DNA from 2 places in the Paenibacillus marchantiae genome. Region 1 is predicted to be linked to the other one. Evidence: riboswitches for the same ligand, from Rfam matches in the RefSeq annotation. Region 1 holds a riboswitch; the other holds the start of a gene.
The links. A riboswitch is a leader RNA that binds a small molecule or an ion and turns the genes downstream of it on or off. The one in region 1 is predicted to bind glycine.
Positions count from the first base shown of each region.

Region 2: linked by a shared signal. The riboswitch ahead of sdaAB (L-serine ammonia-lyase, iron-sulfur-dependent subunit beta) and the one ahead of gcvT (glycine cleavage system aminomethyltransferase GcvT) in region 1 are both predicted to bind glycine.

Region 1 is NZ_CP118270.1:6,622,201-6,638,734, reverse strand. Features, by position in the region: gene ptsG (glucose-specific PTS transporter subunit IIBC) at 1-786, shown strand, start outside; gene PTQ21_RS29825 (HPr family phosphocarrier protein) at 864-1,139, shown strand; gene ptsP (phosphoenolpyruvate--protein phosphotransferase) at 1,132-2,844, shown strand; gene PTQ21_RS29815 (helix-turn-helix domain-containing protein) at 3,094-4,665, shown strand; gene PTQ21_RS29810 (alpha/beta hydrolase family protein) at 4,810-5,979, shown strand; gene PTQ21_RS29805 (ABC transporter substrate-binding protein) at 6,006-6,986, shown strand; gene PTQ21_RS29800 (hypothetical protein) at 6,983-7,765, shown strand; gene gcvPB (aminomethyl-transferring glycine dehydrogenase subunit GcvPB) at 7,910-9,397, opposite strand; gene gcvPA (aminomethyl-transferring glycine dehydrogenase subunit GcvPA) at 9,493-10,848, opposite strand; gene gcvT (glycine cleavage system aminomethyltransferase GcvT) at 10,845-11,981, opposite strand; glycine riboswitch at 12,179-12,279, opposite strand; glycine riboswitch at 12,283-12,405, opposite strand; gene gcvH (glycine cleavage system protein GcvH) at 12,753-13,142, shown strand; gene PTQ21_RS29775 (PTS mannitol transporter subunit IIBC) at 13,708-15,174, shown strand; gene PTQ21_RS29770 (BglG family transcription antiterminator) at 15,174-16,534, shown strand, end outside.
Region 2 is NZ_CP118270.1:1,649,174-1,665,707, forward strand. Features, by position in the region: gene PTQ21_RS07625 (phosphotransferase enzyme family protein) at 1-49, shown strand, start outside; gene PTQ21_RS07630 (MFS transporter) at 79-1,356, shown strand; glycine riboswitch at 1,694-1,817, shown strand; glycine riboswitch at 1,822-1,965, shown strand; gene sdaAB (L-serine ammonia-lyase, iron-sulfur-dependent subunit beta) at 2,077-2,766, shown strand; gene sdaAA (L-serine ammonia-lyase, iron-sulfur-dependent, subunit alpha) at 2,756-3,700, shown strand; gene PTQ21_RS07645 (YhgE/Pip domain-containing protein) at 3,957-5,174, shown strand; gene PTQ21_RS07650 (PadR family transcriptional regulator) at 5,293-5,805, shown strand; gene PTQ21_RS07655 (alpha-glycosidase) at 5,953-7,707, opposite strand; gene PTQ21_RS07660 (response regulator transcription factor) at 7,987-8,670, shown strand; gene PTQ21_RS07665 (HAMP domain-containing sensor histidine kinase) at 8,715-10,232, shown strand; gene PTQ21_RS07670 (ABC transporter ATP-binding protein) at 10,294-11,208, shown strand; gene PTQ21_RS07675 (ABC transporter permease) at 11,205-11,921, shown strand; gene PTQ21_RS07680 (ABC transporter permease) at 11,923-12,657, shown strand; gene PTQ21_RS07685 (PAS domain-containing hybrid sensor histidine kinase/response regulator) at 12,934-15,648, shown strand; gene PTQ21_RS07690 (L-lactate dehydrogenase) at 15,781-16,534, opposite strand, start outside.

The DNA of each region.
Region 1 (16,534 bases):
TCAAGTTCAACGGATGATCTACCTCACAATATTCTTGCTGCTTTCGGCGGGCAAGATAATATCAAACATCTGGATGCTTGCATTACTCGTTTGCGGATTGAAGTAAATGAGAAATCCAGTGTAAATAAAGATCGTTTGAAACAATTGGGTGCATCTGGCGTACTTGAAGTGGGTAATAATGTACAGGCCATCTTCGGTACACGTTCAGATACGATTAAATCTCAAATGCAGGATATCATTGCAGGACGGACACCGGCACCAGCTCCAGCAGCTGTGGCTAAGCCAGCTCCTGAACAGGAAAAGGCGCAAGGTGAAGAAGGTGAACGTATTATTGCGGAAGACATCGTTATGCCAGTTAACGGCGAATTGATGGATATCACAAACGTTCCTGATCCGGTCTTTGCTGAGAAAATGACAGGCGATGGTTTTGCTGTTCTGCCTCATGATGGCAAGATTACTTCTCCTGTATATGGTAAGGTGTTTAACGTATTTCCAAGCAAACATGCCGTGGGCATTATGTCTGACGGAGGCAAGGAAGTACTTGTTCATATAGGTGTCAACACGGTGAAGCTGAAAGGTCAGGGCTTTAACGTGCTTGTGCAGGAAGGCGACCTGGTATCGGCAGGACAGCCGATTATGGAAGTGGATCTGGAGTATGTGAAAGCTAATGCTCCGTCGATCATCTCTCCGATCATTTTCACCAACCTGCCAGAAGGCTCGACAGTAACGCTTACGAAAAGTGGGTTACTGAAAATTGGCGATCAGCCGATTATTGAGATAAAATAAGAAGTGTTACGACGATGGCAAGCAAGTGTAAATATATGCAATGCCTAAACTAAATTATTGAAAGTGAGATGATTGTAATGCAACAAACATTCAGAATTACAGACGAAGATGGTATCCACGCACGTCCGGCGACAGCCCTGGTTAATACAGCAAACAAATTCAAAGGTGCAGAATCCTTTGCAGAAGCTAACGGTAAAAAAGTAACTTTGAAATCCATCCTGGGTGTACTTTCCCTTGGTCTGGAACAAGGCGACACCATCAACATCATCGTTGAAGGCGAAGGAGAAGCTGAAGCTCTTCAAGCTCTGACAGACGTTATGGTTAACGAAGGGCTGGGCGAAATTAATGCTTAATGTCTCTGGGATCGCGGCTTCGGCGGGTATTGCTATCGCCAAGGCGTTTATCTTGGAGCATCCCAATTACTCTGTAGAAAAACGCGAAATCAACGACGTTGACGCAGAGATCGCGAAACTCGACTCAGCTCTGGGCAAGTCCCAGGCTGAGCTTGAGGCGATCAAAGAGCGTACTTTACAAGAGCTTGGCGAGAAAAAAGCTGAGATTTTTGCTTCGCATTTGCTCATTCTGAATGACCCGGAACTGATTGATCCGGTTAAAGCGAAAATTGCAGATGATAAGATTAATGCGGAATTCGCATTGAACGAAACAGCAACGCAATTTATCGAAATGTTCGAAAACATGAAGAGTGCTTACCTGCAGGAACGTGCTGCGGATATGCGTGATGTAACCAAACGTGTGCTAAATCACTTGCTTGGTATCGAATTCATGAGTCCGGCTGAGATCAGTGAAGAAGTAATCGTGCTTGCGGAGGATCTTACGCCTTCCGACACGGCTCAACTGAACCGTCAATATGTTAAAGGTTTTGCAACCAATATTGGTGGACGTACTTCTCACTCTGCAATCATGGCTCGTTCGCTTGAAATTCCGGCTGTCGTTGGAACCAAGGACATTCTGGCTCAAGCGAAACAAGGTGACATGATTATCGTTGACGGTTTGGACGGTCACGTACTGGTTAATCCAACGGATGATGTTATTGCTGAGTATCGTTCCAAACAGGAGCAATACGATGCACAACGTGCGGAGTGGAGAAAACTGCGTGATGAGCCAACGGTAACGGTGGACAACGTTCATGTGGAACTGGCAGCCAACATTGGTACACCGAATGATGTTGCTGGTGTTCTGGAGAATGGCGGCGAGGCTGTAGGCCTGTACCGTACCGAGTTCCTGTACATGGGCAGAGACAAGCTTCCTTCCGAGGACATTCAGTATAATGCTTACAAGGCTGTACTGGAAAAAATGGAAGGCAAACCTGTTGTTGTTCGTACACTCGACATCGGTGGAGACAAAGAGCTTCCATATCTGGACCTGCCAAAAGAAATGAATCCATTCCTCGGTTTCCGCGCAGTTCGTCTGTGTCTGGACCGTCTGGACATTTTCCGTACTCAATTGCGTGCATTGCTGCGTGCAAGCGTACATGGTAACCTGCGTGTCATGTTCCCTATGATCGCAACACTTGGTGAATTCCGTGAAGCGAAAGCTGTCTTGCTCGAAGAGAAAGAGAAGCTGGTTGCTGAAGGTATTGCTGTTTCTGACAGCATTCAACTCGGAATCATGGTCGAAATTCCTTCGACTGCAGTTCTGGCGGATCAGTTTGCCAAAGAAGTGGATTTCTTCAGTATCGGAACGAACGATCTGATTCAATACACGATGGCTGCTGACCGTATGAACGAACGAGTGGCATATCTGTACCAACCTTACAACCCAGCCATTTTGCGTTTGGTTAAAATGGTTATCGATGCAGCGCATCGTGAAGGTAAATGGGTTGGCATGTGTGGTGAGATGGCCGGAGACGAAACAGCAATTCCATTGCTACTCGGTCTCGGACTGGATGAGTTCAGCATGAGCGCAACATCTATTCTGCCAGCTCGCAGTCAGATCACCAAGCTGTCCCGTGCAGACATGCAAGAACTTGCTGCCAAAGCACTCGATATGCAAACGGCTGAACAAGTCGTTGAATTGGTTCAAAGCATTCAAGCGTAATGTAATTTTACGGGGGTTCCACCCGATTTTAAGGGTTTCTTTTTCCGATAAAAAAGCTGCAGTCTTGCAGCGATTTTGCCGGTATCTGTTGTTACAGCAGATACCGGCTTTTTTTGTTTTGGGCCGATATCACTATTCTGCAGAGAAGTTACATTTTTCCGTTTGTATCTTGGTTGAAAATCATTATCATTAAGATATTCGAACAATTCAATCAATGGACATCATGCTGAGGGAGAAAGTAGGGTTACCATGAAGGTCAATGAAAAAAAGGCAGGCAAGATGCTTAAATATAGCAGTATCGATTCGTTTGAAGTGTCCTGGAATGGAGAAATTGTTCATGCAGCGACAGCGGAACACTTCGCTATTCTTTGTACAAGTGGCTCAGGAACTTTGGTATCGAACGAACACATATCCCGATTGAATGAAGGGGAAGTCTATTTGCTGGCTCCTGGACAGAGGTTCAAGCTGGCGGCAGATGAGCAGGCGTTAAAAGGCTGTATGGTCCGTTTCGAAGTATACGAATATGGCGGAGAACAGCAGATGACCGCTACCCATGCTTTCATGGAGGGTTTGTTTTGGTGCAAAGATCCGCATCAACTCGCGCTCTCTTGTGATCGATTGCTTCAACTGGAGGTCGCTGGTGACGAGGAACACTTCAATAGACAGGCCGCATTATACGGTTTGATGACTTCACTTGTTCAAGCGGAGGCCAAGCCGGAAAGCGTTGAGTCTACCGCTTCTGCGATTGCCCGTGTTGCCGATTATATGAATGAACATCTGGATCATGAGTTAAAACGAGATGAATTGTCCAAGCTTGCTGGCCTGAGTCCAGGGTATTTTTCGTGGGCATTTCAGCAATATACAGGAAAGACCCCGACGGCCTATCTGATGGATGTCAGAATGAAACGGGCCAAGGAGCTCCTTTTGTCAGGTGATGGTGTAAAAGAGACCGCGGTCCGAGTCGGCTATGAAGATGAATTTTATTTTAGCCGCAGATTCAAACAGAAGATGGGACTTTCGCCTAATGCGTTTGTCAAAAGCCGCAGATATAGTATCGCAAGTGTCTCTGATCCAATCTCGGGCAGTTTACTGGCACTTGGCCTGCTTCCGAAAGCTGCTGCCTTTTATCCAAATCACGAATTATACAACCGAATGACTCGTCTGCATTCTTATGAGCTGGGGGAAGGGCAGATCTGGCAAGAAAATGTGGATCGATTGCGTGCGTCGGAGCCGGAGCTTATTTTCTGCACTGACATTCTGGGCGAGCGGGCGCGAAAAGAGCTGGAGCAGATTGCGCCGACAGTTGCCATCCCTTGGTTATCCGCAGACTGGCGCGAGCAGCTTCGAATGATTGCAGAAGTCATGGAGCATCGGGCAGAGGCGGAGGTGTGGCTGTCAGAATATGATGGCAAGGCGGAAGCGGTCTACCGCAAAGTAAGACGTAACATCGGTGGAGCTACCGTCAACATATGGCGTATCACGGATTCGGAATATCGGATATATGGCAAACGCAATGCTGGCGCGGTCCTTTATGATGATTTTAGATTGGCAGCTACGCATCGTCTCGATGACATCAATGTTTTTGAATCGGTGACTAAAGAAGCTCTGGAAAAATACGACGCAGATATGCTGATTATCATGGTAGATTCTACACAGCAGGCGGCCCGGGAATGGAAGGCGCTTCAGGCCAGTGAGCAGTGGCATCGTTTGACAGCGGTTCGGCATGGACATGTGTACGAGGTGGGGACAGAAAAATTGTTTGAGTATTCAGCTTGGTCGCATGATCGGGCGCTATCCTATTTTATGCGGTTATTTGGCTGACTAAAGTCCAGTTCACTCCGTTTATATATCCATGTTTAGCTGAAGCAATGAATGATATGATACGTATTGAGAAAGAAAATCATTATCAGTGTAAAGAGGAGGTGACATTCCATTTCTGGAAAGCCGCCTTGGAATCTAGAGCAATTGTTTAAAGCACCTCGATTATACCCGGTTTCCGAAGATCAACATACCGGCGTACATGCCTGCTTCTATGAGGGTGTGTCATATAAAGGTCGTGCTACTCGCATATTTGCCTACTACGGCATCCCGCGTCCGGTCTCTCCTAACGAGGAAGTTCCCGCGGTAATTTTGGTTCACGGTGGTGCGGGAACAGCTTTTAGCAGTTGGGTGAAAGAATGGATGGCACGAGGGTATGCTGCGATAGCCATGGATCTGGAAGGGCATGTTCCATTCGGGGATGAGGAGCACACCGAACGGATGGAATGGCCTTCACATTCATGGAGTGGTCCTGAGAAACAGGGTGTATTTGCAGATTACGAACAGCCTGTTGAAGATCAATGGATGTATCATGCCGTAGCCGCTGTAATATTGGCTCATTCATTGCTCCGCTCTTTTCAGGGTGTAGACAAGCAGAGCATAGGTATAACAGGAATTTCATGGGGAGGCATCATCACAAGTTTGGTTGCGGGGTTAGATGCCAGGCTTTCTTTTGCCATGCCCATTTATGGCTGTGGGTATCTACATGAGCCGGGTTCCTATTATGGGCTTAGCTTCGCATCCATGCCGGGGGCAGAGGCAAAACGTGTTCGTCTATTGTGGGACCCATCCACTTATCTGTCCGAAAGCCGCTTGCCGATGTTATGGCTTAATGGTAGTAATGATACCCATTTTCCGTTGACCATATTTAATAAGTCTTATGAACAGCATCTGGAGTGCCATCCAAACAACAACCATAGCAGACTAAGCCTTCATCCGGGTCTCGGGCATTCTCATAAGGAGGCATGGGCATGCGAGGAGGTCTTCGCTTTTGCGGACAACATCGTTCAAGCGAAACCTGCGCTTGTTGAAATTTGTGAGGAGAAGCACGAGGACGGTTGGTTTGTCGTTAGTTATGAATCCTCCCTTCCTGTCCTGGAGGCCAACCTTTATTGGTGCGTGGATGATCGCAATTGGAGAACCGCAAGATGGGAGTCCATTCCTGCTTCGTTGGATACAACGAACTGCAAAGCGCTCATACGTCTTCCACAGCATGGAAGTTCGTTTTTTATGAATTTAAGAAATGAAATGGGATGGATCACAAGCACACGTGTAATGAGAAATGAGAGAACGGCAGAAGACAAAATAACAGAATAACGAATGAATAAGGGGATTTGCAGAACATGAAACAACGAAATCAACGCTATTTCACTTTAACAGCAGTTTTGCTTGCGGTGTTATTATTGATTGTGGCCTGTGGCAACAAAGAGAAGTCAGGTTCGTCTGAGGCAGAACCGACGAAACAGGAACAAGCGGCAACGGAAGAGTCCCAAGATACCACGTTTACATTTAAGGATACAAATGGTGAGCAGACATTACCGCAAAAGCCAGAAAACATTGCTTCCACAGTGACATATTTGACGGATCACCTGATTGCACTTGGCATGACGCCAAAAGCTACGGTGAAATCACAGAACGAAGATTTTCCGTTATATTTGAAGCCATTCTTGAATGATGTGGCTATCATCGGTGATCAAGGTAAGGTCAGTGTAGAGAAAATGCTCTCTCTTGGACCAGATCTGATTGTGACGGATACGAACAGCAAAGAGCAATACGAGAATTATACCAAAATTGCTCCAACGGCCATGCTTGAGAATGGATATGTGGCACCTGATTGGCAGACGGCATTTCGAGCTACCGCGGCGGCCTTTGGTCTGAACGAAAAGGCAGAAGAAGTGATAAAAACCTATGAAACGCATAAAGCTGAGGCGATCCAAAAAGTTCACGCCAAAGCAGAGGGTAAGACACTCATGGTATTGCGGATAAGAAATGATATTCGGTATTACGGAGACATGGACTACAAATGGCTTTATGATGATTTCGGTTTCTCCAGACCGGCTGTTTTCCCCGTGACAAGCGCTGAAAGTCGCTATGAAGTGCTGTCTAATGAAAAGTTGCCAGAAATCGATCCGGATTACATTATCCTTATCAATGATAATGAAGAGATATATAACAATCTGCAGACCTTGGGGATTTGGAAAAACATGAAGGCTGTTAAAAATAATCAGGTATTCCAGGTGGCGTCGGATTCGTGGTTTGGCGGGTATGGACCCAATGCGGCTACTTCCATGCTGGATGACCTGAATCGTTTGTTCGGCGAATGATGAATGACCGGATTCGTGAGGAACTGGGGAAGAACTTTAATCTTGTACAGGAACTGAATGGTGTACCCGTGGCATCGCTATGTGGAGAATCTATTGTTGATCCGGAGGCAATGAGAAGCTTTTTGTCCGCCTATCAACAGTTAATCGAGGGACAGGATCTAACGGTTGCCGCAGCCTATTTCACCAGTTGGTTCGGTGATGTGGCAGCTGCGCTGCAATATACCGTATCCGTCCATGATTCAGCTCCGAATTTTTCGCTAGCCAATCTGAGTATACATTTGATGAAGGAAACCGGCTATACACGAATTGCTTTTCAACTTGAGAACATGGATGTCACTCTCGCTCCGAAGGATTCGGAGGAAAGAACGGTCTGGCTTGAAGCAGAATTAAGACGTTTTTACAGTCAGACTGCACGTCCCCTCATGGAGTGTTTGTCCAAAGCTTCTGGGTTGCATGTCAGCATGTTGTGGGGGCAGTTGCCAACGGCTCTGCAAAACTACAGGGAGAATATTCATAATACGTATCAAGACGATGAAGCTCTCTTGCGTCAGTTTGCCGCTGATGAACTGGTGCTGCAAAATGGTCTGGAAGCTGATGTATTTGGTCTGGCCAAGAATCCGCTTCGTGTCAGGGTTCGGATGATTGATCATCCGCTGGAGCCTACGAAAAGACTTGCGATCAAAAACGTCTGTTGCTTGCAATATTTACGACAAGGTCGCTCCTATTGTTACACCTGTCCGCGATTGGGCAAGAAGGAACGGGCCAATTGGAAGCCCTAGACCGGAGAAGATAAAATAAAGCTGACAGGTTAATAAGCAATAAAGAAAACAGCCGCGCAGAAAGCAAAATGCGGCTGTTTTTGGCATTTATTAATGATTATCAACGACTGAATATGTTTTCATTAGTTTATTAGAGGTTAGCTTTTAACTGCAAGCACAGTTCAGTACAGGTTTACGGGCTGCTGTTGTTTCATCCAGACGGGTAACCGGTGTGCCGTAAGGGGCATTGAGTACCAGTTCAGGCGTTTCTTCTGCTTCCTTGGCAATGCGAATCATCGTATCGACGAACCCATCAAGGGTTTCTTTGCTCTCGGTTTCCGTTGGTTCGATCATGATGCACTCCTCGACGTTCAGCGGGAAGTACACGGTTGGCGGGTGATACCCAAAATCAAGCAATCGTTTGGCAACATCCAGTGTACGTACACCATACTGTTTCAACCCCCGGCCAGACATAACGAATTCATGTTTGCACACGCCTGGATACGGAATCTCGTAGTAAGGTGTGAGACGAGCCATCATGTAGTTGGCGTTGAGCACCGCACATTCAGATACCCGGCGTAAGCCTTCAGGTCCATAGGTACGAATGTAGGCATAGGCGCGGACCAGAATACCGAAGTTACCATAGTAAGCTTTGACCCGGCCAATGGATTGATCACCTTCGTGATCCAATGCATATATACCCTCATCATTCTTGATGACCATCGGTTTCGGCAGAAATGGAATCAAGCGGCTCTTCACACCAACCGGGCCGGCACCAGGTCCACCTCCGCCGTGCGGAGTACTCATCGTTTTATGCAAATTCAGATGCACCACGTCGAAGCCCATATCGCCAGGTCGGGTGATGCCCATAATGGCATTGGAGTTGGCTCCATCGTAGTACAGCAAGCCACCTGCCTGATGCACAATGGAGGCAATCTCCTGAATGTCTTTTTCAAAGAGTCCGAGTGTGTTCGGGTTAGTCAGCATGAGCGCTGCGGTGTCCGAACCAACAGCTGCGCGAAGTGCGTCCAGATCTACCAGACCGTCTGCGCGTGAAGGAATCGTTACCGTTTCGAAACCTGCTACGGTTGCACTTGCCGGGTTGGTCCCATGAGAAGAATCGGGTACGATGACTTTCGTACGCCGTTCACCACGACCTTCGTGGTAAGCACGGATCATCATGAGCCCGGTCCATTCGCCATGTGCACCAGCGGCCGGTTGCAGCGTAACGGCGTCCATCCCGGTAAGTCCGGCAAGGTCATTTTGCAACGTGTAGAGCAGTTCAAGTGCACCTTGAATGCTGGATTCATGCTGATATGGATGAATTTTGGCGAACCCGTTGTAACGGGCCACATCCTCATTAATCTTCGGATTATATTTCATCGTACAAGAGCCCAGCGGATAGAATCCGTTATCTATCCCGAAATTACGACGAGACAGGGCAGTGTAATGGCGAATGACGTCAACTTCAAAAACCTCAGGCAATGCTGCTGCTTCCGACCGAAGCATTTCCCGGGGAATCAGGGAATCCACAGCTTGACGGGGAACGTCGCATTCGGGCAACGAATAAGCGACCCGACCCGGACTGCTGAGTTCAAAAATCAACGATTGCTCCGGTGCTTGAGAGGCAGCCTGGTTAGTGTCTGTTGTGATAGTTTCAGGTTGGCCCGAAGGGGAGATAGAAGTTACCGTTTCCGATTGTCCTTGTGCTGATGTCGTCGTAGTTGTCTTTGTTGTCGTTTCCTGAGTCACAGCGATCCCTCCAATACACGTGCGAATTCGTCGATCTCTTCCTTGCTGCGTCGTTCAGTAACTGCAATCAGCATATGTCCGGCGAGCTCTGGATAATCACGGCCAAGTTCATAGCCGCCAATGAAACCCGCATCGAGCAATTTCAGTTGCAGTGGTTCCACATTTGTTCCTTCAGGCAGTTGGATAACAAACTCATTGAACGTAGGAGCGGTAAACGTAAGAGAGACGCCTGGAATTGCGGTAAACGTATTAAGGGCATAATGGCTCTTTTGCAAATTCAAATCAGCGACGTCGATCATGCCTTGTTTACCCATAATGGACATATATACAGAGGCGCTCAGCGCGAGCAACGCCTGGTTGGAACAGATGTTGGACGTCGCCTTTTCACGGCGGATATGCTGTTCCCGTGCTTGCAGCGTGAGTACAAAACCACGCTTGCCGTTGCGGTCCGTTGTCTGGCCTACAATTCGGCCAGGAATTCGGCGCATATGAGCCTGGGATACGGCGAAGTATCCGCATGTTGGGCCGCCGAGTGAAGCGGCGATGCCAAGGGGCTGCGCGTCGCCAACGACGATGTCAGCACCCAGCTTGCCTGGGGCTTCCAGCAGACCCAGCGATAGCGGGTTGGCGCTGACCACGAGCAGGCTCTTGTGCGCATGCGCAAGGTCTGCGGCCTGTTTTACATTTTCCACGGCGCCGAAGAAGTTCGGGCTTTGAATCATGACGGCTGCGGTATCATCGGACACGGCGGCTTGCAGGGCATCCCAGTCTGTTACACCATTTTGATATCCAATCTCAACAATCTCCAGATTGAGGCCGTGAGCATAAGCTTGCAATACCTGACGGGATTCGGGGTGCACCGTACGTGACACAATCAGTTGTTTGCGGCGGGTTGCCGCTGCGGCCAGATTGCCTGCTTCCGCAAATGCAGTTGCACCATCGTACATGCTGGCATTGGCTACAGCCATGCCTGTCAACTCACAGATGTAGGATTGAAACTCGAAAATCGCCTGCAATTCTCCTTGGCTGATCTCGGGTTGATAAGGTGTATAGGCTGTATAGAACTCGGAACGGGAGATGACATGATTAATGACGGAGGGAACGTGGTGATCATAAATGCCTGCACCCAGGAAACTGGCGTGTGTCTCGAAGTTGGCATTCGCTCCCGCTTGCTTCGACATATGACGTGTCAGTGCGTATTCATCCAGTTTGGAGGAAACAGGCAGTTCGCCCTGATAGCGAATCTCCTGTGGAATGTCATGGAACAGATCCTCAATCGTTTCCACGCCGATGGTTGCCAACATGGCACTCTGATCCTGCTCGGTCATGGGAATGTAGCGATGCTTGCTCATGCTTGATCAGCTCCTTGAGTAGGTGTCTTTGGCGCACGTGTCCGTTTATGAAAAGGGGTCTTCACGACCTCGGCTTTCAGTTTCTTGCCACGAATCTCAATCTCCAGCGGGGTACCCAGTGCAGCATATTTGCTGTCAATCAAGGCCAGCCCCAGATTACGTTTTAACGTAGGCGACTGGGTGCCTGTGGTTACTTCACCAATCTGTACGCCTTCGGCGTAAATGGGATAATGAGGACGAGGGATGCCGCGCTCCAGCACTTCGATGCCGACCAGCTTGCGGGCAGGCCCATCATTTTTTTGCTGCAACAAGGCTTCATGTCCGATAAACGGTCCTGCATTTAGCTTCACAAACATACTTACGCCAGCCTCCAGCGGTGAGATGGTTGCGGACAATTCCTGTCCATACAGGGGCAGCTTGGCTTCAAAGCGCAGCGTATCCCTGGCACCCAGTCCTGTCGGAACGAGTCCGTGACCTTCTCCCGCTTGCATCAATCCGTTCCAGACCTCAGCAGCTTGTTCCGCGGGAACGTAGAGCTCAAAGCCATCTTCACCCGTATATCCGGTGCGGGATAACAGCAATGAAACACCACATACCTTCGCATTTGCCACAAAGCGGAAAGGCTCAATCGAAGACACATCGGTGTCTGTCACCGCTCTGAGAATATCCACTGCCAGCGGACCTTGCAGAGCAAGCAGCGCCGTTTGATCCGAATCATTGGTCATCGTTACGCCTGGCGTCATGTGCTGTTGCAGCCATGCCCAGTCCTTGTCGATGTTGGAGGCGTTAACCACCAGCATATAATGCTGGTCTTTCAGTTTATAGATCAGCAGATCATCGACCACGCCGCCATCCGGATAACACATTAACGTGTATTGGGCCTGACCGGGAACGAGTGTTGTTACATCATTAGTGGTCATGTGCTGTAAAAAAGCTTCTGCGTGTTCACCTTGTACGGTGAATTCACCCATGTGAGATACATCAAATAATCCAGCACGTTCTCGCACCGCTTCGTGCTCTTTCTGAATTCCACTGAATTGTACCGGGAGCTCCCAGCCACCAAAATCAATGCATCGTACGCCTTCATATTGCTGATAGAGTGGAAAGAGTGGGGTTCTAAGCAAATCGGACATCCAATCACCTCGTCATGGGCCGTCAACCGGCCGAGTGTATAACCGTGGATCAATGAATCTGGCATCATATTTTATTATAAAAGTAAGGTAAGGACGCTATAGGCAGTGCCGCTCTATAACCTGTTTTCGTTTTTTTGGGAAAAAGGAAAAGGACAGGCCAAAGAATAGGCATGCCAGAAGCACGCTGTATTCTTAGGCTCTGTCCTTGGTACCTGAGAGTTACCCCGCCGCATGATGCAGCAGGTTTCCCCTTGGGTGATCATAACGCCCATACAGGGCGATTAGATGCTCTCCAGAGTTGCGTCCCGTAAAAGTCCTTTTGCCTGAGAGATTCACCTCCGCTTGTCGGTGGTTTACTCCTTCGGCGTTACCGCATGTACACCCTGATTCGGGTGTCAAGGGTAATCTCTCCCTTTACATTCATCCGCGGGTATTGCATAGACCAATTAAACACATTTACTACTCTCATTAAAGCCTGAATCGTCTATTGATGTCAAGAACGATATCATAGATATGAACAAAAAATCCGAATGAAATTTTTAATTAACATTAAAATGTTCGTCTATTTATAAAGAGTGCGCTTACTTTTCTAATATTCACCATTATATGTAGGGAGGGTCCATTTGAGTTACAGGCATATAAGGAAGAAAAACAAATAAATTGTGAGGTATCTTGACATTTGAATCGAAAATATCATACGCTATGTTCTGGGAAAAAGGTTAAGGTCAAAGAAACGCATGCACTCATTAATGAAAAGCGAGGCGGATATCGATGAGCGAATTGAAAAGTGATTTCCTGTACAGTGAAGAGCACGAATGGGTGCAGACCGTAGGGGAGGATACCGTACGTATTGGCATTACCGAGTTCGCGCAGCATCAGCTGGGTGACATTGTCTTTGTAGAATTGCCTGACCTTGAATCGGATGTAAAAGCGGAAGACGGCATTGGAACGATTGAATCCGTCAAAACCGTTTCGGATTTGTTTTCTCCTGTCAGTGGAACGATTATTGCTGTGAATGATGCATTGCAGGATTCCCCGGAGCTGGTTAACAACTCCCCATATGAGGAAGGCTGGATGATCGAGATTCGTGTTGAGGGCGACCTCACAGCAGCACTTTCCACATTGATGAACGCGGATGCGTATCGTAAACATACGGAATAATATTAAGGTACAAATTTCCGCTAGATACGGAGTTTCAGCTTAATGGAAAAGTTCGTTTAACGTATTAAAAATGAATCGATTGATTATAGATCCGGATGGTGATACAGCTCATTCGGAGAATACTTAGGCGCAATTGCCTCACCTGGGACAGGGTGAGGAAATTGCGCTTTTTTCGTTGTTAACAGACGAATGGGATGGAATGAATATCAATTAACGTGTTTCATCATTATTTCTAATTGAGATAGAAACAGCTCGTTCAAATAGAATAAATTTACAATTTCATTTGTCATTAAAATGGGGCATTTCGTGGGTATGATACATGAAAGGGAATAACAGGTTCCATTCCATATACAAGGTTCAAACATGGGACAATCCTTTAAATTTAAATCTTGTCATCAACGTTCATGACGGAAGTAGGTTTTCATTTCGTTGTAGAAGATACCGTTTTCATTTACGATATGGTTGTAAATTAAGATTTATTGAAGATTTGTACCTTTGTTCGTCTGGATCATCCTTGTCAAAATTCAGTGGAATTAAGGTTTAATATGTTGAGGAGGTTTTCAATATGAGTTCAGTGGACGCAAAGTCCGAAAAAAGCGGAGGAATACGGGTCGGCGTTCAGAAGTTTGGACGTTTCCTGAGTGGTATGGTTATGCCTAACATGGGTGCATTTATCGCCTGGGGTTTGATTACGGCATTGTTCATTCCAAAAGGATGGTTCCCTAACGCAGATTTTGCATTGCTGGTTGATCCAATGATCAAATATTTGCTGCCTTTGCTTATCGGTTACACAGGCGGTACCATGGTACACGGCCAACGTGGTGGTGTAGTCGGTGCAATAATGACCATCGGGGTTATTGTCGGCAGTGACATTCCAATGTTCCTTGGCGCTATGATTGCCGGACCATTGGGAGCTTGGGTCATTAAGAAATTTGACAAAGCTGTCGATGGCAAAATCAAATCAGGGTTTGAGATGCTGGTTAACAACTTCTCCGCTGGTATTATTGGTGGGATTTTGGCCCTTCTAGCCCTTAAAGGCATCGGGCCTTTCGTTGAAGCGATTAGCAAGGTGTTATCGGCTGGGGTAGAAGCTTTGATGAATGCTGGTCTTCTCCCGCTGGTCAACCTGATCATTGAGCCAGGAAAAGTATTATTCCTGAACAATGCCATCAACCATGGGATTCTGACACCGATTGGTACGGATCAAGCAAGAGAACTGGGGCAATCCGTATTATTCATGCTTGAATCCAACCCAGGACCTGGACTCGGCATTTTGCTGGCATACTGCTTCTTCGGTCGCGGATCAGCCAAATCTTCCGCTCCAGGTGCTGTAATCATTCATTTCTTTGGCGGGATTCACGAGATTTATTTCCCTTACATTCTGATGAGACCGATACTGATTCTGGCTGCGATGGCTGGTGGTGTGGCGGGTACATTGACCTTCATGCTGACAGGAGCTGGTTTGGTATCTGCACCGTCACCGGGAAGTATCATTGCCTACTCATTGTTAACGCCTAAGGGTGGATATCTTGGCATGTTTGCCGGGGTAGCCGTAGCTGCGGTCATCTCCTTCCTCGTGGCATCCATACTGCTCAAAACAGGTAAACAGAAGGATGACGAAGATCTGGATAGTGCTTCCAACCGCATGAAAGATATGAAAAATCAGGGCAAAACGGGCAACCTCACCGTTGATAAAGACAATCGTGAAGCTGACCGTGCAGCCGATATTGCTTCTTCGGCAGTAAAAACGGATATCAATAAAATTGTATTCTCCTGTGATGCAGGTATGGGTTCGAGTGCCATGGGTGCCTCGATTCTGCGGAAGAAAATGAAGGCAGCCGGTGTGGATGTCGCTGTAACCAACACGGCGATCAGTGAGATTCCACAAGATGCCGACATCGTCATCACACAGAAAACATTGACTGACCGGGCCAAATCCGTGGCTCCAAATGCAGAGCATATTTCCATCGATAACTTCCTGAAGAGTCCTGAATATGAGGCACTGGTGGAGCGCCTCAAATCCGACTCCTGATGAGTAATATTACAAGGAGACAGCGTGAGATCGTGGAGTTCCTGCTGGAGCATCCTCATGAGGTAACTGCTGGCGATATAGCTGTTGCGGTCAAAGTAAGCACTCGTACCGTACATCGAGAGTTGCAGATGATTGAACAATGGCTTGAGCCCCTTGGCATGAGATTGGAAAAAAAATCGGGAACCGGGGTTCGAATTGATCCCGGTTCCGATGATTTGGCCGTATTGCGTCAACAACTTGAGCTTAACGAATATGTGGAGTTTACGCCCGAAGAGCGTAAACTCTTCATGCTTTGTATTTTGCTGGATGAATCCGAGCCTGTGAAGCTGCTTGCATTGGCCTCAGATCTGAAGGTGACCGTGTCTACGGCAAGCAATGATCTGGACGATCTGGAACCACGCATTCAGCTGGCTGGATTGAAGCTGGTTCGCAGGCGTGGATATGGGGTCAAGATCAATGGAAGCGAGCTGGCTCATCGCATGGCTATTTCCGCGCTCGCTCTTGAATATCTGGATGAATCCGATTTGTTCGGTAGACAGGCGGAGCAGGGAGTTTCCAAAGTAAACAGCAAACTTCTGGAAATGATAGGGCATGAGGATGTACTTACGGTCGAAAATGCATTATGGCAGCCGGATATTGAGTGGTTGGAAAATATCCCGGAACGTCAATACATGAAGCTGCTGATCCAATTGTCTGTAGCGGTTGTGCGGATTCGCAAAGGTTTTGGCATAGGTCGGGGCACACAACAGGACAAAAATGACGTTGGAAATCCACTGCAAGATGAGCGGAAGGTGCCGGAATATTTGGCTTCACGGTTGTGCGGCGTTCTATCTGCCCAGCTTGGGCTGGAGTTTGTGGGCGAGGAGCAGGCTTATTTTCACAGGCTGCTGGTTGAAATCGAGCAATCGATTCATTCCTCGCGTCTGCTGCCCATAGACGATCTGGTCTTACTCGACATGGTTCGTTCCCTTACAGATCGGATGCAGGAGAAAACTCATTATTCGTTCCATGAGGATCGTCTGCTTCGTGAAGGTCTGATTGCCCATATGGAGCCGGTGCTGGAACGTATGGATGGGCGGCAGCTTATCCGTAATCCGTTGCTTCAGCAGATCCGCAAGGATTATGAATCACTGTTTGAGGATGTAAAGAAAGCCGTGCGAGAGGCTTGGCCCAATACGGATGTTCCGGATGAGGAGATCGGATTTTTGGTAATGCACTTCGGTGCTTCCATTGAACGGCTGAGGGTGCTGAAGCGTGAAATCAGGGCTGTCGTCGTCTGTACGAGTGGGATCGGATCTTCACGGATGTTATCGAGCCGTCTGTCCAAGGAAATTCCCGAAATTCGGATTGTGGACAGCGT
Region 2 (16,534 bases), 2.0 Mb from region 1:
ATTTTGTAGACCATATCTGCAGAACGAGAGTATTTTCTATGAGTTATAATTTGTGATTTCTAGTGGGTGGGTAGCGCTATGAAGAACATTCGTGCAAAGAGAGTTGCATCGAAGAGGCAGTCTGGTGGCTGGAAGCATGTCGGATTGCTACTTAGCGGAGTGGGCATATCCAATCTGGGTGATTTCATATATATTGTGGCGATTAACCTGATGGTATTGAATATGACACAGTCTCCAGCGGCAGTCGCAGGGTTGTGGATTATCTCGCCGATTGCTTCGGTGTGCACTAAGTTTTGGTCAGGCAGCCTGATTGATCGTTATGATCAGCGACAGCTGATGATTGGTGCTGATATGCTACGGGCATTGTTGGTGGCGGCGCTCCCACTGATGTCCAGCCTATGGATGATGTACGCAGTGATGTTTCTGATCAGCATGTCTTCATCTATATTTGTCCCTTCCTCTCAGGTATACATTACCCGATTGGTACCTGCTGAACGGCGCAAGCGCTTCAATTCCCTACAAGCCCTGATCAGCTCAGGGGCATTCATTACCGGCCCAGCAGTTGCAGGAGTGATGCTAATTTATTTATCTCCGGCGGCAGCCATTTATGCCAATGCGGTTTCCTTTGCTGCTTCTGCGTTGATTCTAATGTTTCTTCCCAAACTGGGCATTGGAGAACAGAATATAGGGACGGGAAGCAGACTGACACCTCGGATGATTGCCCAGGATTGGAGAGCTGTACTGAGCTTCAGCCGAAAGTCGGGCTACGTGGTCGGTATATATGCCCTGTTCCAGATTATTCTGGTGGTCGGCATGTCGCTGGATGCTCAGGAAGTGGTGTTTATCCGTCAGGTGATGAACCTGCCTGAATCACAGTACGGAGCATTAATGAGTATCACCGGAATCGGTTATTTGGCAGGTTCCATGCTGGTTTGGATGTTCGCCAAACATTTGCCGATCCGTCACATGATGGGTGGCGGTGTACTTCTGGTTGCGCTGGGTTATTTTCTGTTCGCCCGTTCATTCTCGTTTGAGCTGGCGGCTGTTGCCTTTATTTTGCTCGGTCTGTGCTCCGCACTGGCGAATACGGGCCTGGTTACCTTTTATCAAAATAATATCCCTGTCGATCTGATGGGGCGAATGAGCAGTGTACTTGGACTAGTGTTAAGTATGCTACAGGTGGCTTCCATTTTGATTGCAGGCGTAGTGGCCGAGCAGTTGTCACTTCGTATGGTATATACAGTTGTATCCGGGGTTATGCTGCTGGCTGCGTTGGGATTGTGGGTGACGAGTATGCTTCCTTCCCGAAGCAGGTATTACGATGAACCATCGAAGCCCAAGGCGATGGTGGGGTGACAGGCAGAAATACGGCAATTCTAGTACAGAATAAAGGTTGCCTGAATACCCGAACCGTTCTGTGGAACATAACATAAATAGTATTAAACACTGATAGTCACTAATAGAAAATGAACAATGTATACGCTTTCGAGATGAAACGCATTAACACATTCATGTGATGAAAGTTTACAGTTCGTTAATTTATTTAGTGTATAAAATGGAAAAAAGCAAATATTCACAAAGAAATCGTTAAGTTTGTTGACACTGATCTTCCGGTCGATTAATCTTAATGAGAAAGTATTAAAAACTTCAATTATCGTTCTGTTACAAGATCAGAATGGTTCCATACAGCGAATGATAGCGAGCGGGAGAGACCTGGGCATGTCGAGTAAAATGGCAGCTGTCGGGCACCGAAGGAGCAAGCTGCTACGCACCCGGCGCAGTGGTTAATCTCTCAGGTAAATGTACCATCGTTGGACGCAACTCTGGAGAGTGCGCGAAACTGCGCCACCCAAGGGGTATATGGTCAAGCAGCACGGTGTGCAGGGTGACATCACCTGTGAATACAGGGATTGCATCAATCCGCCGCGCTGCTTATCATGAAACTCTCAGGTATCGAGGACAGAGAGAGGGCCTAGGGCCTTCTTCTGTCCTTTTTTGATGTCATCATTCAGTAATAAAGGAACATTATGGGTGTACGTCTGGATGAAAATGACGATTATAAATGGAGGGTTTGCGATGCGTTTTAAAGACGTTTTTTCAATTATTGGTCCGTCCATGACAGGTCCATCAAGTTCACATACGGCTGGAGCGGCAAGATTGGGGCGAATTGCCCGTCAGTGGCTGGGGTGCACGCCTGAACGCGCTCGATTAACACTGTATGGCTCGTTCGCCGATACGTATCAGGGGCATGGTACGGATCTTGCGTTAATCGGTGGCCTGCTTGATTATGTGACGGATGATCCACGTATACCGGATGCAGAACAATATGCAGAGGAAGTGGGTATGGAGGTAGAGTTTTTTACAAGCGGCCTGCCTGCTCCTCATCCGAATACGGTCAAGATTGAACTGTGGCATGGAGACCGTCAATGCTCACTAATTGGTGCTTCCATTGGCGGAGGTAGTGTATCGGTGCATGCATTGAATGATTTTCGTGTACAGATCAGCGGAGAGTTTCCCACACTTGTACTGCGCCATTCGGACAAAGCAGGAGTGCTCGCTTCCGTAACCTCCACCATCAGTTCGTCTGGGGTGAACATCGGGTACATGCAAGTGGATCGGAAAGCCCGGGATGGTGAAGCATTAACAGCGATGGAGATGGATGGTGTGCCGAATCCTGAGATGTTGAACCGTCTGCGGTCACTGGATCATATGCTCGACATTCGCGTGATTGATTTGAAGAGAGGGGTCGAGCCTGATGCGGTTTAAACATCTACATGAACTGAATACCATCTGTACAGCAGAATCCAAAACCATCGCCGAGCTGATGATCGAAGAGCAGGTTCAGGAGACGAATATCCCGGAAGCGGATGTTGTACGGCAGATGTCGGATTACTATCAGGTGATGAAGGAAGCTGTACACAAAGGGCTGACAGAAGATACGACATCACGCAGCGGTTTGACTGGCGGAGACGGCAAAAAAATGGCTGAGTACATTCGTAAAGGTGAGACTTGTTCTGGAGATGCTTCTGCACTGGCCATGGCGTATGCCCTTTGTGTATCGGAAGTGAATGCCTCCATGGGCCGGATCGTTGCCACACCAACAGCCGGTTCTTGCGGCATCATTCCGGGTGTGTTTATAAGCTCCCAAGAGCGTTTTGGCTGGAGTGACGAGCATCTGGTGAACGGTCTGTTCTGTGCGGGAGCGATTGGTTATGTGATTGCCAACAATTCATTTATCTCCGGTGCCGAGGGTGGCTGTCAGGCTGAAGTGGGTTCTGCAATCGGTATGGCCGCTGGAGCCATGGTGGAGCTGCGTGGAGGGACGCCTGAGCAAGTGGTTCATGCGGTTGGCCTCGCGTTAAAAAATACACTAGGCCTTATCTGCGATCCCGTCGCAGGCCTCGTGGAAATTCCGTGCATTGTGCGTAACGGACTGGGTGCCGTAACTGCGTTGGCTGCGGCCGACATGGCGCTGGCCGGGGTACGAAGTGCCATCCCGTCTGACGAAGTCATTGATGTCATGCTGGAAGTGGGCAGTGCGATGCCGAGCAGGCACCGTGAAACGGCCCAAGGTGGGCTTGCCCAAACACCGACAGGACGGAAAATGATGGAGAAGCTTGCTAAACCAAAGGCGAAGCGTGCGGAGCCTGAGATTGAAGCTGAGTCTCCTGCTGAAAATGAACCAGAAGCCAAGGCATAACATGCATGAACGTACATGAACTGAATTTAATTCGTGGAGCTTGATCATTAACGGTAATGATCTGCTACCATTATGATAAAAAAGCCGATACGAATTCTTCCTGGTGAAGAAGCGTATCGGCTTTTTTGTTGTTCCAACAAAGAAAAATAAAAAGGTATTGACGTTTATATATCGTTTAGATATATTATTTATTGTCATATATCAACACGATATATAAGATCGAGAATGAGTTATACAAATTAAGGAGATGGATAACATGAAAAGTGTTTTTCAAACGAGTCTTCTGTTTTTGAAAAATGGAGCTACAGTAGTCGGGTTAATTACAGCAGTACTGTTCCAGGTTTTTTTTAATACCATTTGGCTTAGTGGATATGATCAGGTAAATGCACGGATGAATCAGCTTGCTGTGACCATCGTAAATGAAGATGGGGCTGCGGCTGAGCCTGTGGCAAAGTCTCTTGCAGAGGGGCTTCATTTCGCGATTAAACCTTCGGCAACTATGGAAGAAGCCAGACAGATGTTAACGGACCGGGATGTATACATGATTATCGAGATTCCATCCGGTTTCATGCAGCAGGCGGGAGACTTGTCGGGCCCGGTGGCAGTGAAGTATGTAATGAATGAATCCAATGTGGCTACCGTAAAAAGTGTGATGCAGACCGTATCCGCACAAGTTACAGCGACGTTGAACCGTGAAGTACAGCAAAATAGCATTCGGGGAGTGCTGAATCAATCAGGTATGGCTGACGATCAGGCGAATGCGATGGCAGCGGGGTTATCTTCCCGTGTGGAGGCAGAAGTGGAACGGCTGAATCCAGTTCATAACTTTGCTTTTTCCATGGTACCAATGTTGATTGTGACGGCTACCTTTACAGGTGCAATGCTTCTTGGCATGAATCTGCAAAAGGTTTCTGGTGAACTCAGTAGCAGGGCAGGAAAATGGGAACGCTTTTGGGCGCGCAATATCATCAATGTTGGTGCTGCATTTATCGTATCGCTCGTTGGAGCAGGGATGATGCATGTTATGGGTGTATCATCAGCAGATGGATGGTGGATGTTATGGCTATTTCAGTTGTTGATTACTTTATCTTTTCTATTCGTGGCGCAATTGAGCTTGCTGCTGCTTGGAAATGCTGGAGCATGGTTAAACAGTGCCTTGTTGCCTCTGCTGATGTTGTCATCAGGCGCAACCATTCCGCGCGATGTCATGCCTGACTTCTATCAACAGATCGGTCATTATCTGCCGGCAACCTACGCGGTGGAGGGTATGATGAATCTGGTGCTTGGCGGAGATGGAATTAGTCATGATGTTCTGCTTCTGGTAGTGATTGGAGCGGCGACGTTGGTTTTGGGAGCGGTGTGCACATGGATCAAACGCTCAGGTCCTGCACAATCCGGCATACCTTTGGAGTCCAAGACTGCTGCGACACCTGTCGCTCTGACTGGAAACCTGCCTTCACCTGATCGTGGATAATATGGATAACGATAAGCCCCCTTTTGCCGGATAAGCCAATCCGTGAACGTCTGATGATGTTGAACGTATAAGGGAGGATGTGATACGTTAAGAGCAATTGGAAAGGAGCGGTACACCGATGAACACGCAGCATGTCATCCTCGGAATACTGCACAATCAGCCATGTTCCGGATATGAGATCAAGCAGTACTTTGAACAATATTTTTCATTTTTCTTCGATGCCAGTTTTGGCACCATTTATCCCACACTTGCGAAGATGGAAAAGTCAGGGTTGTTAACCAAGGAATCCGTTAGACAAGAAGGGAAACCTGACAAAAATGTGTATACCTTAACACCGGAAGGGTCTGCGGAGTTCAATACCTATTTGATGAGTCCCCTGGAAGCAGAGGTGTTCCGTTCTGATTTTCTGATGCGTCTGTATTTCGGAGAGCTGGCGGATGAAGATACTGTCGCAGGGTGGGTCCGGTCGGAGCTGAATCGTAAAGAGTTGCTGTATGCCGAGCTGCAGCGCCAGATGAAGCAATTTGGCGAACAGATCTCACCTGCACAGCGTTTGTGTATGCAAGTGGGGCTTGTGCAATATGAGGCTACCATCCGATTGCTCAAGGAACAGCTGACCGCGCCTCAGTAGCTTTCTATAGTATCCGTGTCACTAAATCAATTGACGATCCATCCATAACGCAGAAAGCGCTCTACAGATCAGTAACAGGTCTGTGAGCGCTTATCCGGCGTTGCTTTCAATGCGTTGGAATTGCAAGGATACAACAATATGAAAAAGCTACGCGATATCTGTACTTAGTACAGCATATCCATATGCTGGCAGCTCAACGGCCAGAATTCCCTCTTCCTTGGCTGTACGATAATTCTCGCCAAATAACTCCGTCCATTCCCCGGCACCCGCTTCGAGCTCCACGATAGCTGTTTCTTCCGAACGATTGAAAAGGATCAGAATGCGCTCCTCCTCATCCTGTCGTTCCATCACAAGCTGGCTTCCGCCTTCACGGGCCTGCAGGAATCGAATGCTGCCTTCTGCACGCAGGGCAGGATGGGCATGGCGAAGTGCGATTAGCTTCTGATAAAAGGTGAACAGCTCGCGATCCTGCTTCGTCTCATCCCACTCCATACATTTCCGACAGCCGGGATCATGATCGCCGTCCAGCCCAATCTCATCCCCGTAATAGATGCACGGGGCACCCATATAGCTGAATTGGAACAACGCGGCCAGTTTCATCTTCCGCTGGTCACCCTCACATAAGGTGAGCAGCCGTGGTGTATCGTGGCTATCAAGCAGATTGAACGCCACTTCGCTGGCTTGCAGCGCATAGCGGGACAGTTGTCGACCGATCGAGTTCGCGAACTGTTCGGCGTGCATGGCATCTTTTACAAAAAAACGATTTACGGCTTCCGTAAATGGATAGTTCATCGAGGCATCGAACTGATCACCTTGCAGCCAGGAGGAGGACTCATTCCATACCTCACCCAGGATATAGGCATCCGGATTCGCAGCCTTCACTACACGGCGGAAGTCGCGCCAGAACGCATTATCCACTTCATCCGCGACATCCAGCCGCCAGCCGTCGGTGCCCACTTCCTTGATCCAGTATTCGGCGACCTCCAGCAAATACGCCTTCACCTCGGGATTTTCCGTGTTAAGCTTCGGCATGTGGGCTTCGAATCCGAATGTTTCATACGTAGGAATGCCATCCTTCACGTCCAGCGGGAATTCATGCACATGGAACCAGTCCTTATATTTGGACTTCTCCCCGTTCTTCTGCACATCCACAAACGGCGCAAACGTCTTCCCAGAATGATTGAACACCGCATCCAATAGCACCCGGATTCCGCGTGCATGGCACAGCTCAACAAGCCGTTTGGCTGTATCTGCATCACCAAAATGCCGATCTACTCGCAAATAATCTTCGGTATCGTATTTGTGATTGGTCGTTGCCTCGAAGATTGGTGTGAAATAAATGGCGTTAATGCCCAACTCTTCAAGGTAATCCAGATGGTCGATGACGCCCTGGAGATCACCGCCGAAGAAGTTAAACGGGGTCGGCTCACCACCCCAGGGTTCCACTTTTTCTGGATCAAGGTTCGGGTTGCCATTTGCGAATCGTTCAGGGAAGATCTGATAGAAGATCGCATCCTTCACCCATGCAGGCGGTGTAAATACAGCTCCGGGATGGATGTACGGAAACTGGAACATGTGACCAGGATCGTCGGGTTCATGCGTTTGGAAATCCGTTTCGGTCATCCAGATCTGTTCTGTGCCACTTTTCAGCAGGAAGGAATACTTCAGTCGATGATATGGAGGCTTTACTTGTCCCTCATAATAATCGAACATGGAATCGGATGTATATTTGGTTAAAGGAACCAGCTCTTTGGTGCGATCCCAGGCGTATTTGTCCCCAGTCAGGGCATGTACCTCGGTGAGATCATTCTTTTTGGCACGCAGACGCAGACGAATGGTATCCTTATCATAGGCATAGGCCCAGTTCCGTTTTGGTTGATGATAGATGGCTTCCAGCAGCATGTTGAATCTCCTCCCGTCGTATACACACGTAGTATGTGAGCAAGTAGCTGCATTCGATGCAAATCAATCTCGGGATGAATGCCACATGCTTATGTTGTTGAATCAACCTCTCAATCTCTGCATGAATTATGCGAAGCGGATGATTAAGGTATAATTTAAAATAAAAGGATATCCATGGTCGTGTGATCATCATTCGTACATTTTATATAAACAAAATACTTCATTATGTTTCAAATATATAATTAACCCAAAGGGTGCAGAAAGGAAACGAATACGCGCATGAAAACGAAACTGTTATACATTGAAGACGATACGGAAATTGCCACATGGGTTAGGGCCGACTTGGAGGAGCGTGGATATGAGGTGGTATGGCTCGGAAGTGGTGAAGGTGCGGCTGAAGCTGCCGGGGGCTGCTCGTTGGTTATTCTGGATGTCATGCTGCCGGGACTGGATGGATTTACGGTAGGACAGCGACTCAAAAAGGAACATCCTGAAGTGCCCATTGTCATGCTCTCGGCTAGAACGTCCATTGACGATAAGCTGCATGGGCTTGATTTTGCCGATGATTATGTAACCAAGCCATTCCATCCCGATGAACTTGCCGCACGGATTGAGGTCCAGCTTCGGAAGGCAGGGACAGCGATCTCGGCCGATACCGTGGTAAAACTGGACCACTTGTCCATCTACGAGAAGGATCACCGGATCGTGAATGAGGAGACAGAGGAAGAAATTATTTTATCGGGCAAACAGTTTCATATCTTCGCCTACCTGCTCAGGCATATGGGCATGATTCGAACCAAGGAACAGATCTACGAAGCCGTTTGGAACGAGTCTTATCTGGACGGGGACAAGACATTAATGGTACATATCCGGCATCTGCGCGAGAAGCTGGAGCGTGATCCGGCGAACCCAACCATCATTCAAACCGTTCGTGGTGTTGGGTATCGTGTGAAGAAGCCATGAGAAGAAAAGCGACGATGCGCGATCCATCCGATAGGAATAAGGGAGTGAAACGTAGCCTTCCAGGCAAACGGAAAATGCGTTTTGGACGGACCTTGATGTCCCGATATATTCTCCTGATCTTGGCAGCGGTTTTGTTTGTGCCGGTCGTTCTCCCCATTACATCTATTATCTATGTGGTGGTGGTGAACAATACAAATAAAGACAATACGGCACCTTATGGCGATAGCACGAAAATTAGCAACCTGTGGACCCGGGAATCCGAGAAGTTGGATGGGGCGACATCTGAAAAAATCAATCAACGTATGGAACAGCTGCACCGGAAATATCCCAAATCTTCGATGTACCGTGTGGACCAAAACGGTGAAACGGCATTTATTCTCGCTGGAGAGGACGTTGATGTATCGGAGTCCACCGTGGATGGAACAACAATGACGACATTGAAATGGACGTTGGATCATCCGAATACAGAGACCCGGATTCCTTCGATATGGAATGCAAACAGCTCCCTGGAATTTATGAAGGAAGCCTCCTATCGTGATCCGCTAACGGTTGTTTCTTTTGTGGGTGGAGATAGTGAAGACAAGGGACAAGGGTTTATGGTGATTGAGGTTCCAAGGTATCTTTTGCAAAAGCCACAGAACAACTGGCCTATGGAACTTTTGTATTTGGGTGGATTGATGATGATCATCTTCCTGTTATTTATCATCATGTCGATCCTGTTCTTTGCGCGAATTCGCAAGCGGCTCATCCGGCTCCAGACGGCGATGATCACTCCGGGTAAGGAAGGCATTCCCCTTCCTGTGGAGATTCGCAGATCGGATGAGATTGGACATCTGGAGGAATCGTTCAACGAAATGGTGCATCAGTTGACAGACAGCCGTCACCGGGAGCGGGAGGAAGAGCAGCTTCGCAAACGTCTTGTCGCGGGATTGTCGCATGATCTGCGTACACCGCTGACCGTCATCCGTGGACATATGCATTCCCTTCACAAAGAACCACTAAGCACGGCTGCGGATACTTCATTGCGTCGTATGGAAGCCAAGATGGATGATTTGAGCGGATTGATCGATAACATGTTATCGTACAACCTGCTCACCAGCGGAAAATATACATTGAAGCTGGAACAGAAGGACGTCCTGCGAATCGTCAGAGAAACGGCAGCGGCCTGGTATCCCGTGTGGGAGAAAGAGCAGTTTGAGATTGATATCGATCTGCCGGAAGAACCGTTGATCTGGCAGGTGGATGAGCAGGGATTACGTCGTGTTCTCGATAACCTGTTTCAGAATGTCATCCGTCATGCAGCGAGTGGAAAATATATTGGCATATCGACAGAACAGATCCATGGGGAGAAGGCTCTTGTTATTCAGGATAGGGGCCCAGGATTGCAGGAAGATTCGGATACCAAGGGAACAGGTCTGGGGTTATCCATCGTGGATCTGCTGATTCGTGAGATGGGGCTGCGGAAGAGGGTAGACAGCTCTGAGAATGGATTGCGGGTATGCCTCTATAGCGGCGGAGGAGCTGGGAAATCAAGGCCGTACCTTTTTTTAAACAAAACTTAAACTTCAGCCGACTTCAGCTTTAACCTTGGAAGGTTACGATGATATCCGAGGTGATTAAACAGTGACTGATAACATTATTCAAACCGCTAACTTATGGAAAACATACCGGGACCGTGCGGCGGTCCGTGAACTTGATCTGCATATTAAAAAGGGAGACATTTATGGCTTCCTTGGTCCCAACGGCGCTGGCAAAACAACAACTATTCGTATGCTTCTTGGCTTAATCAAGCCAACCAAAGGTGTCATCCGTGTATTCGACAAGGATATCCGCAAGGATCGTATGGACATTCTGCGACGTGTAGGTTCGTTGGTTGAATATCCGTCATACTATGGACATCTGAACGCGGTGGAAAATTTGGAAACCTTGCGCCGGATATTGGATGTACCCAAATCAAGGATTGCCGAAGTGCTTTCCATCGTGGACCTGACTCGGGATGCCAAACGTTCCGTGAAAGGTTACTCGCTTGGAATGAAACAGCGTCTGGGGATTGCAAGTGCCTTGTTGGGTCAGCCGGAGCTGCTGATTTTGGACGAGCCGACGAACGGTCTTGATCCAGCGGGCATCCAGGAGATCCGGGAATTAATCAAGCGTATGCCGCTAGAACACGGCATTACCGTCCTGGTGTCCAGCCATTTGCTGAGTGAAGTGGAACAGATGGCGAGCCGGGTTGGCATTATCCGTGAGGGGAAAATGGTCCTTCAAGATACGATCGCCAATCTGCATAGCCAGACGGGCAGCTCCATTCGACTGACCGTTTCCGAGCCGGAAGAGGCGATGAAGCTGGCACGAGAGCAGGGACAATTCGGTCAACGTGAAGGAGCGGCGCTCACGTTCCCGTATATGGATAATAGCGCGATTGCATTGCTGGTCCGTCGATTGGTTGAGCAGGACCATGCGGTTTATCGTGTGGAAGAGCACCGTCAATCCCTGGAAGACTTGTTCATGCGGGTCATCGGTGAGGGGGCAACGGTATGACGGGCCGTGCGTTATCGTCCGACTGGCTTAAAATTCGTGGCAAAGGTATCTGGTTTCTCGTTTTTCTGGCACCCATTGGACTGACGGCAATGCAGGCTTTGAACTTCGGGCTTCGTTTAGGCTATCTGAAAGAACAGTATGGGAATCATCTGTGGGAGGGTTTACTGGACAATGTGGTTGTTTTTGTACCACTTGCCTTGATGCTGGGGGCGACGATTCTCAGCTCGATGATCGCAAATGTTGAACATGAGCAGGGATCATGGAAGCAATTGCTGGCGATGCCAATCACAAGACCTGCGGTGTACCTGGCCAAATTCCTGCTCGCTTGTATGCTGCTCATCATATCCTGCTTGTTATTATCAGCCGGAATTATTGGTCTGGGATTGGTGCTTGGATTCGACGCTGGTGAGATCCCTTGGATACATGCAATCAAGTTGGGTTTATTGCCACTTGCTGGCGCACTTCCGGTGTTATCGCTGGAGCTATGGCTGACGATGGTAAACAAAAATCAGGCTCTTCCGGTCACTCTCGGCATTGTACTCGCGGTAATGGGGATGTTCGCACTCAGTATCTCACCGTACTTTCCGCTTGCTTGGGCACAGATGGCTTGGATCAGCCCGAAACCATTTGTGTATGTCGGTTTGGGTGTAGGGGCGGGGCTCCTAATCATGTTGCTGGGTATGATGCACTTTAGCCGGAAGGATGTGGCCTAAGATGAGTTTTGCAACAACCTATTTCCGAATCCTGTCCTCTGAGCGACTAAAAATGGGTAAATCACCTATCTGGCTTCTGATTCTGCTGAGTCCGTTAATCGCACTGCTTATTGGGCTGCTGTCCACACCATCAGGTCAATGGAATGTGCTTATGGGTTCAATGGTCTTTCTGCACGGTTTGTTATTGCTGCCCATCCTGACCGGCGTATTTACCTCTTTCGTCTGTCGATTCGAGCATGCGGGGGGAGGCTGGAAGCAAATGCTGGTGCTGCCGCTTACTCGTACGGGCGTATATGCAGGCAAACTGACCATCGTGATTTTGCTTCTGGCGGGCACACAATTACTGTTGCTGGGGGCCATCCTGCTGACAGGTACGATCCAGGGCATGACGGATCCCATCCCATGGGGATTGCTTACAGGTAAGCTGCTGCTGGGGCTATTCGCTTGTGTGCCGCTCGCTGCTCTCCAAATGTTCGTTTCCTTGGTATGGAGCAGCTTTGCCGCACCGCTGGCATTGAATTTTGCGTTGACCGTACCGAACATTCTGATCGTGAACTCGGCTACATTTGGCCCATATTACCCTTGGGCGCAGCCGATGATTCTAATGACACCTTTTGAAGGTGGGGGATTTGGAGCTTACAATGTTCCACTTGGGACCATGCTTGCAGTAGTCGGGGGCAGTGCAGTTCTCTTCATTTTAATTGGAGTTTTATATTTTAGAAAAAAAGAAATTTAATCGTAGAATTTATTCATTAGTTGTGTAATAAATTCCTTTTAAGCAAACATAGACCTCAGTTATTGACGGACTATGTCGCTTAAAGGGGATTTTTTTGTCGCTTTTACATGGTTTTGGTGAAGAGATTGTAAGCAAATTCGAACTGGAATCTGGTAAAATAAAAAAAGCTGTTTCTAGGAGGGCTTACATGGTTATTCGAGGGTAGGCCCATTTCGCCGAAAATTATATTTTTTGGTTGTTAGATGAAGATATAGGCTAAGAAAAGAGGGGTAAGCCTTGGATATTAATAAAACGGAAACCCTAAAGCGCATTATTTCTGAGGGAAGTTCTTACCAATCCTTGTTTTTTAATCACCCAGATGCCATATATGTGATGGACATCCATGGAAATTATATTGATGCCAATCCCTCGATTGAGAGGATTTCAGGGTATACATTTGAAGAACTCCGTAGCTTAAATCGAGATAGGATTTGCCCTCCTGAGAGTGAGGAGTTACGAGGAGAATACATTAGTGAGGTACTGGCTGGCCATTCAGTCAGTAAGCCGATCACGTTTTATCATAGAGACGGTTCCCTGAAACAGGCCAAGATTACCTATGTGCCCATAACGGAGAAAGAAGAGATTGTGGGGATATACGGTATTGCCAGGGATGTAACCGAGATCGTGGAAGTGGAACGTAAATTGCATGAAACGCAGGAGAAATATCAGATGTTGGCGGACCATGCTCAGGACCTCATTACCACGAGTTCGATGGACGGCAAGCTGCTTTATGTCTCTCCTTCCGTCTATTCGTTGCTGGGATATCGTCCGGAAGAGGTAACAGGAAAGTTCCTGAAGGATTACTGTTATCCTGAGGATTACCCTGAACTTCTAGAGATGTCGTCGAGTGGGAATGGCTGCAAGATGCGAGTGCTTCATAAGAAGGGGCACTACATCTGGATGGAAACGCTGGCAAAGCCGGTGGCCGGAGAAGAGGGCAAGAATACTCAGATCGTCAGCGTCAGCCGGGATATTACCCAGCATAAAAATGCAGAAAGACGTCTTAGAGAGAGTCGTCAACGTTACAAATCTCTCTTCGAACATAATCCAGCAGCGGTATACTCGCTGAATCTCGAAGGCAAATATACGGCAGTGAACCGCAATCTGGTCAAAATGCTGGATGTACCTCGGAGCAAATTGATTGGGCAGTCCTTTCTTTCGCATTTGGATAAATGTGAAGTGCATGGCGGGCAGGCATACTTCGAACTGGTGAAGCAGGGGAAGCCTCAACATTATGAGACCCGAATCGTGAATTCCAGTGGCCGGAAGGTTGATGTATCTATCATTAATGTTCCCATCATTGTGGACCAGGAACTCGTGGGTGTATATGGGATCTTGTCTGATATTACGGAGCGTAAGGATTATACAGAGCAGATCCAGGAGCTTAGCAAACAGCATGCTCTGATTCTTAACTCGGTTACAGAGGGCATCTATGGACTGGACGCAGATGGCATCACCAGGTTTATGAATCCGGCTGCTGCTTCCATGTTCGGCTACGAAGCGGAAGAGTTTGTCGGCAAAAGCTCGCATCCTATCATTCATCATTCACGTGCAGACGGCAGCTATTTTCCAAAAAGTGAATGCCCTATTCATATGACGGTGATGGACGGGCAGCGTCGCACTGTGAAGGAGGATGTGTTCTGGCGCAAAGACGGAACCAGCTTTCTGGTGGAATACCAGGTTACACCAATTATCGATGAGGGTCAGATTCGTGGCGCCGTTATCGTGTTCAATGATGTGACGGGTGATCGCGAAATTGTGCGCGCCAAGGAAACCGCTGAACTCGCGGCACAGGCCAAGTCGGAATTCCTGTCCATGGTCAGTCATGAAATTCGTACACCAATGAATGGAATCGTGGGGATGACTGAATTGCTAATCAGCACGGATTTGTCGGAGGAACAGCGAGAATACGCCGAGATCATCCGTGAGAGCGGTGATGCACTGTTAAATATCCTGAATGACATCCTTGATTTCAGCAAATTGGAATCTGGGAAAATGGCTTTGGCCTACGAACCGTTCTCGCTGCGCATCATGTTGGAACAGGTTGCGGAACTTTTTTCGTCTAAAGCGGAAGAGAAGCAGTTGAAGATCCGATATCGTCTCAATCCCGACATTCCTGAGTTTATGGTGGGCGATGCGATGCGTATTCGGCAAATTCTCGTCAATCTGGTGAGCAATGCCTTGAAGTTTACGGATCAGGGGGGCATTGATGTCACGGTAGATATTATTCGTGGCAATCGACCGGAAGCGAGTGTGCTGGACTTTGCGGTGAAGGATACGGGGATCGGTATTCCAGAAGATAAGCTGGATCAGTTGTTCCAGTCGTTCTCTCAACTGCATCCTGTCATTAACCGCAAATATGGCGGGACAGGTCTTGGATTAGTCATCTCGAAGCGACTCGTGGAGATTATGGGGGGCAGTATCAGTGTGGAGAGTGAAGAAGGAAAGGGATCAACCTTCCGGTTCGCTGTGCCTGCCACAAGTGTAGATGCGACTGCAGAGGCAGAGCAATCTGCACGTCAATTCAGCCATGATCGGACACGCCAGGGGGATAAGGTAGCAATACGTATTCTTGTTGCCGAGGATCACCCGGTAAACCGAAAGATTTTATCGGAGTATCTAGAGAAGCTTGGATACCAAGCAGATGTATGCACCAATGGCGTTGAAGCGATTGAAGCCATTTCGCAAAATGCCTATGATATTGTCCTGATGGATCTTCAGATGCCTGTTATGGATGGACTCAAAGCAACAGACCTTGTACACCGATTAATTCCGCAGGAGCGTATTCCAGCTATTATAGCGGTAACCGGAAATGCCAAACGTGAAGACAAGGAAGCTTGTTTGGAGATTGGGATGCGTGACTTCATCAGCAAACCAATCATGCTGAGTGAATTAAAGCGGGTATTGCAGCAATGGGGGCCAACAGATGAACCGCAGCTTGCACCAAGCTGAAGACTCGTACTCCCAAGGTGGATAAAAACAAACAACACAAAAACGCCAATGACGCTTCTGTATCAGGAGGTTATTGGCGTTTTTGTGTTTCTGTTTATTTTGTTATGGTCCATCCTTAAATGGCTGAACTGGTCAAACCAGGGTAAGACGATTGATGTTACCTGACAAAACTTCGCATGAACGCTCGAATTTCTCACGTTCAGATGCATCCAAATTCAACTCGATAATCTCCTGAATCCCATCCCCGCCAATAATGGCTGGAACACCTGCGCATACGTTGTTCTGTCCATACTCTCCATCAAGAATTGCGGAGACAGCAATGATCTTGTGTTCATCGTTGAGAATCGAACGGGTAATATGTGCGAGTGCGTTACCGATTCCGAATTGGGTGGAACCTTTACGAGTGAAAATTTCCCAACCGGCGTCTTTCGTTTTGCGGGCGATATCTTCCAGGTCCAGATGTTTGAAGCGTTCCTTGTGCTGTTCCATAATGTGCATAATCGGTTTGCCTCCGATAGTGACATGGGACCATGCCACGAACTGGGATTCCCCATGTTCCCCGAGAGCATATCCATGCACGCTGCGTGGATCGATGGAGAAGACCTCTGACAACAGCGTTTTGAGCCGGGAGGAATCAATAGACGTACCTGTACCGATGACTCGTTCACGCGGAAGACCGGACAGCTTCCATACCATATAAGTTACTATGTCAACCGGATTGGCCGCGACGACAAAAATCCCCCGGAATCCGCTATTCATGATAGGAACAACGATATCTTTGGCAATGGACTCCGCTTCCTCCAGAATATCCAGACGAGTCTGCCCTGGCTTCGGATTCGCTCCGGCAGTCAGGACTATGACGTCCATGCTGCCGCAATCTGCATAA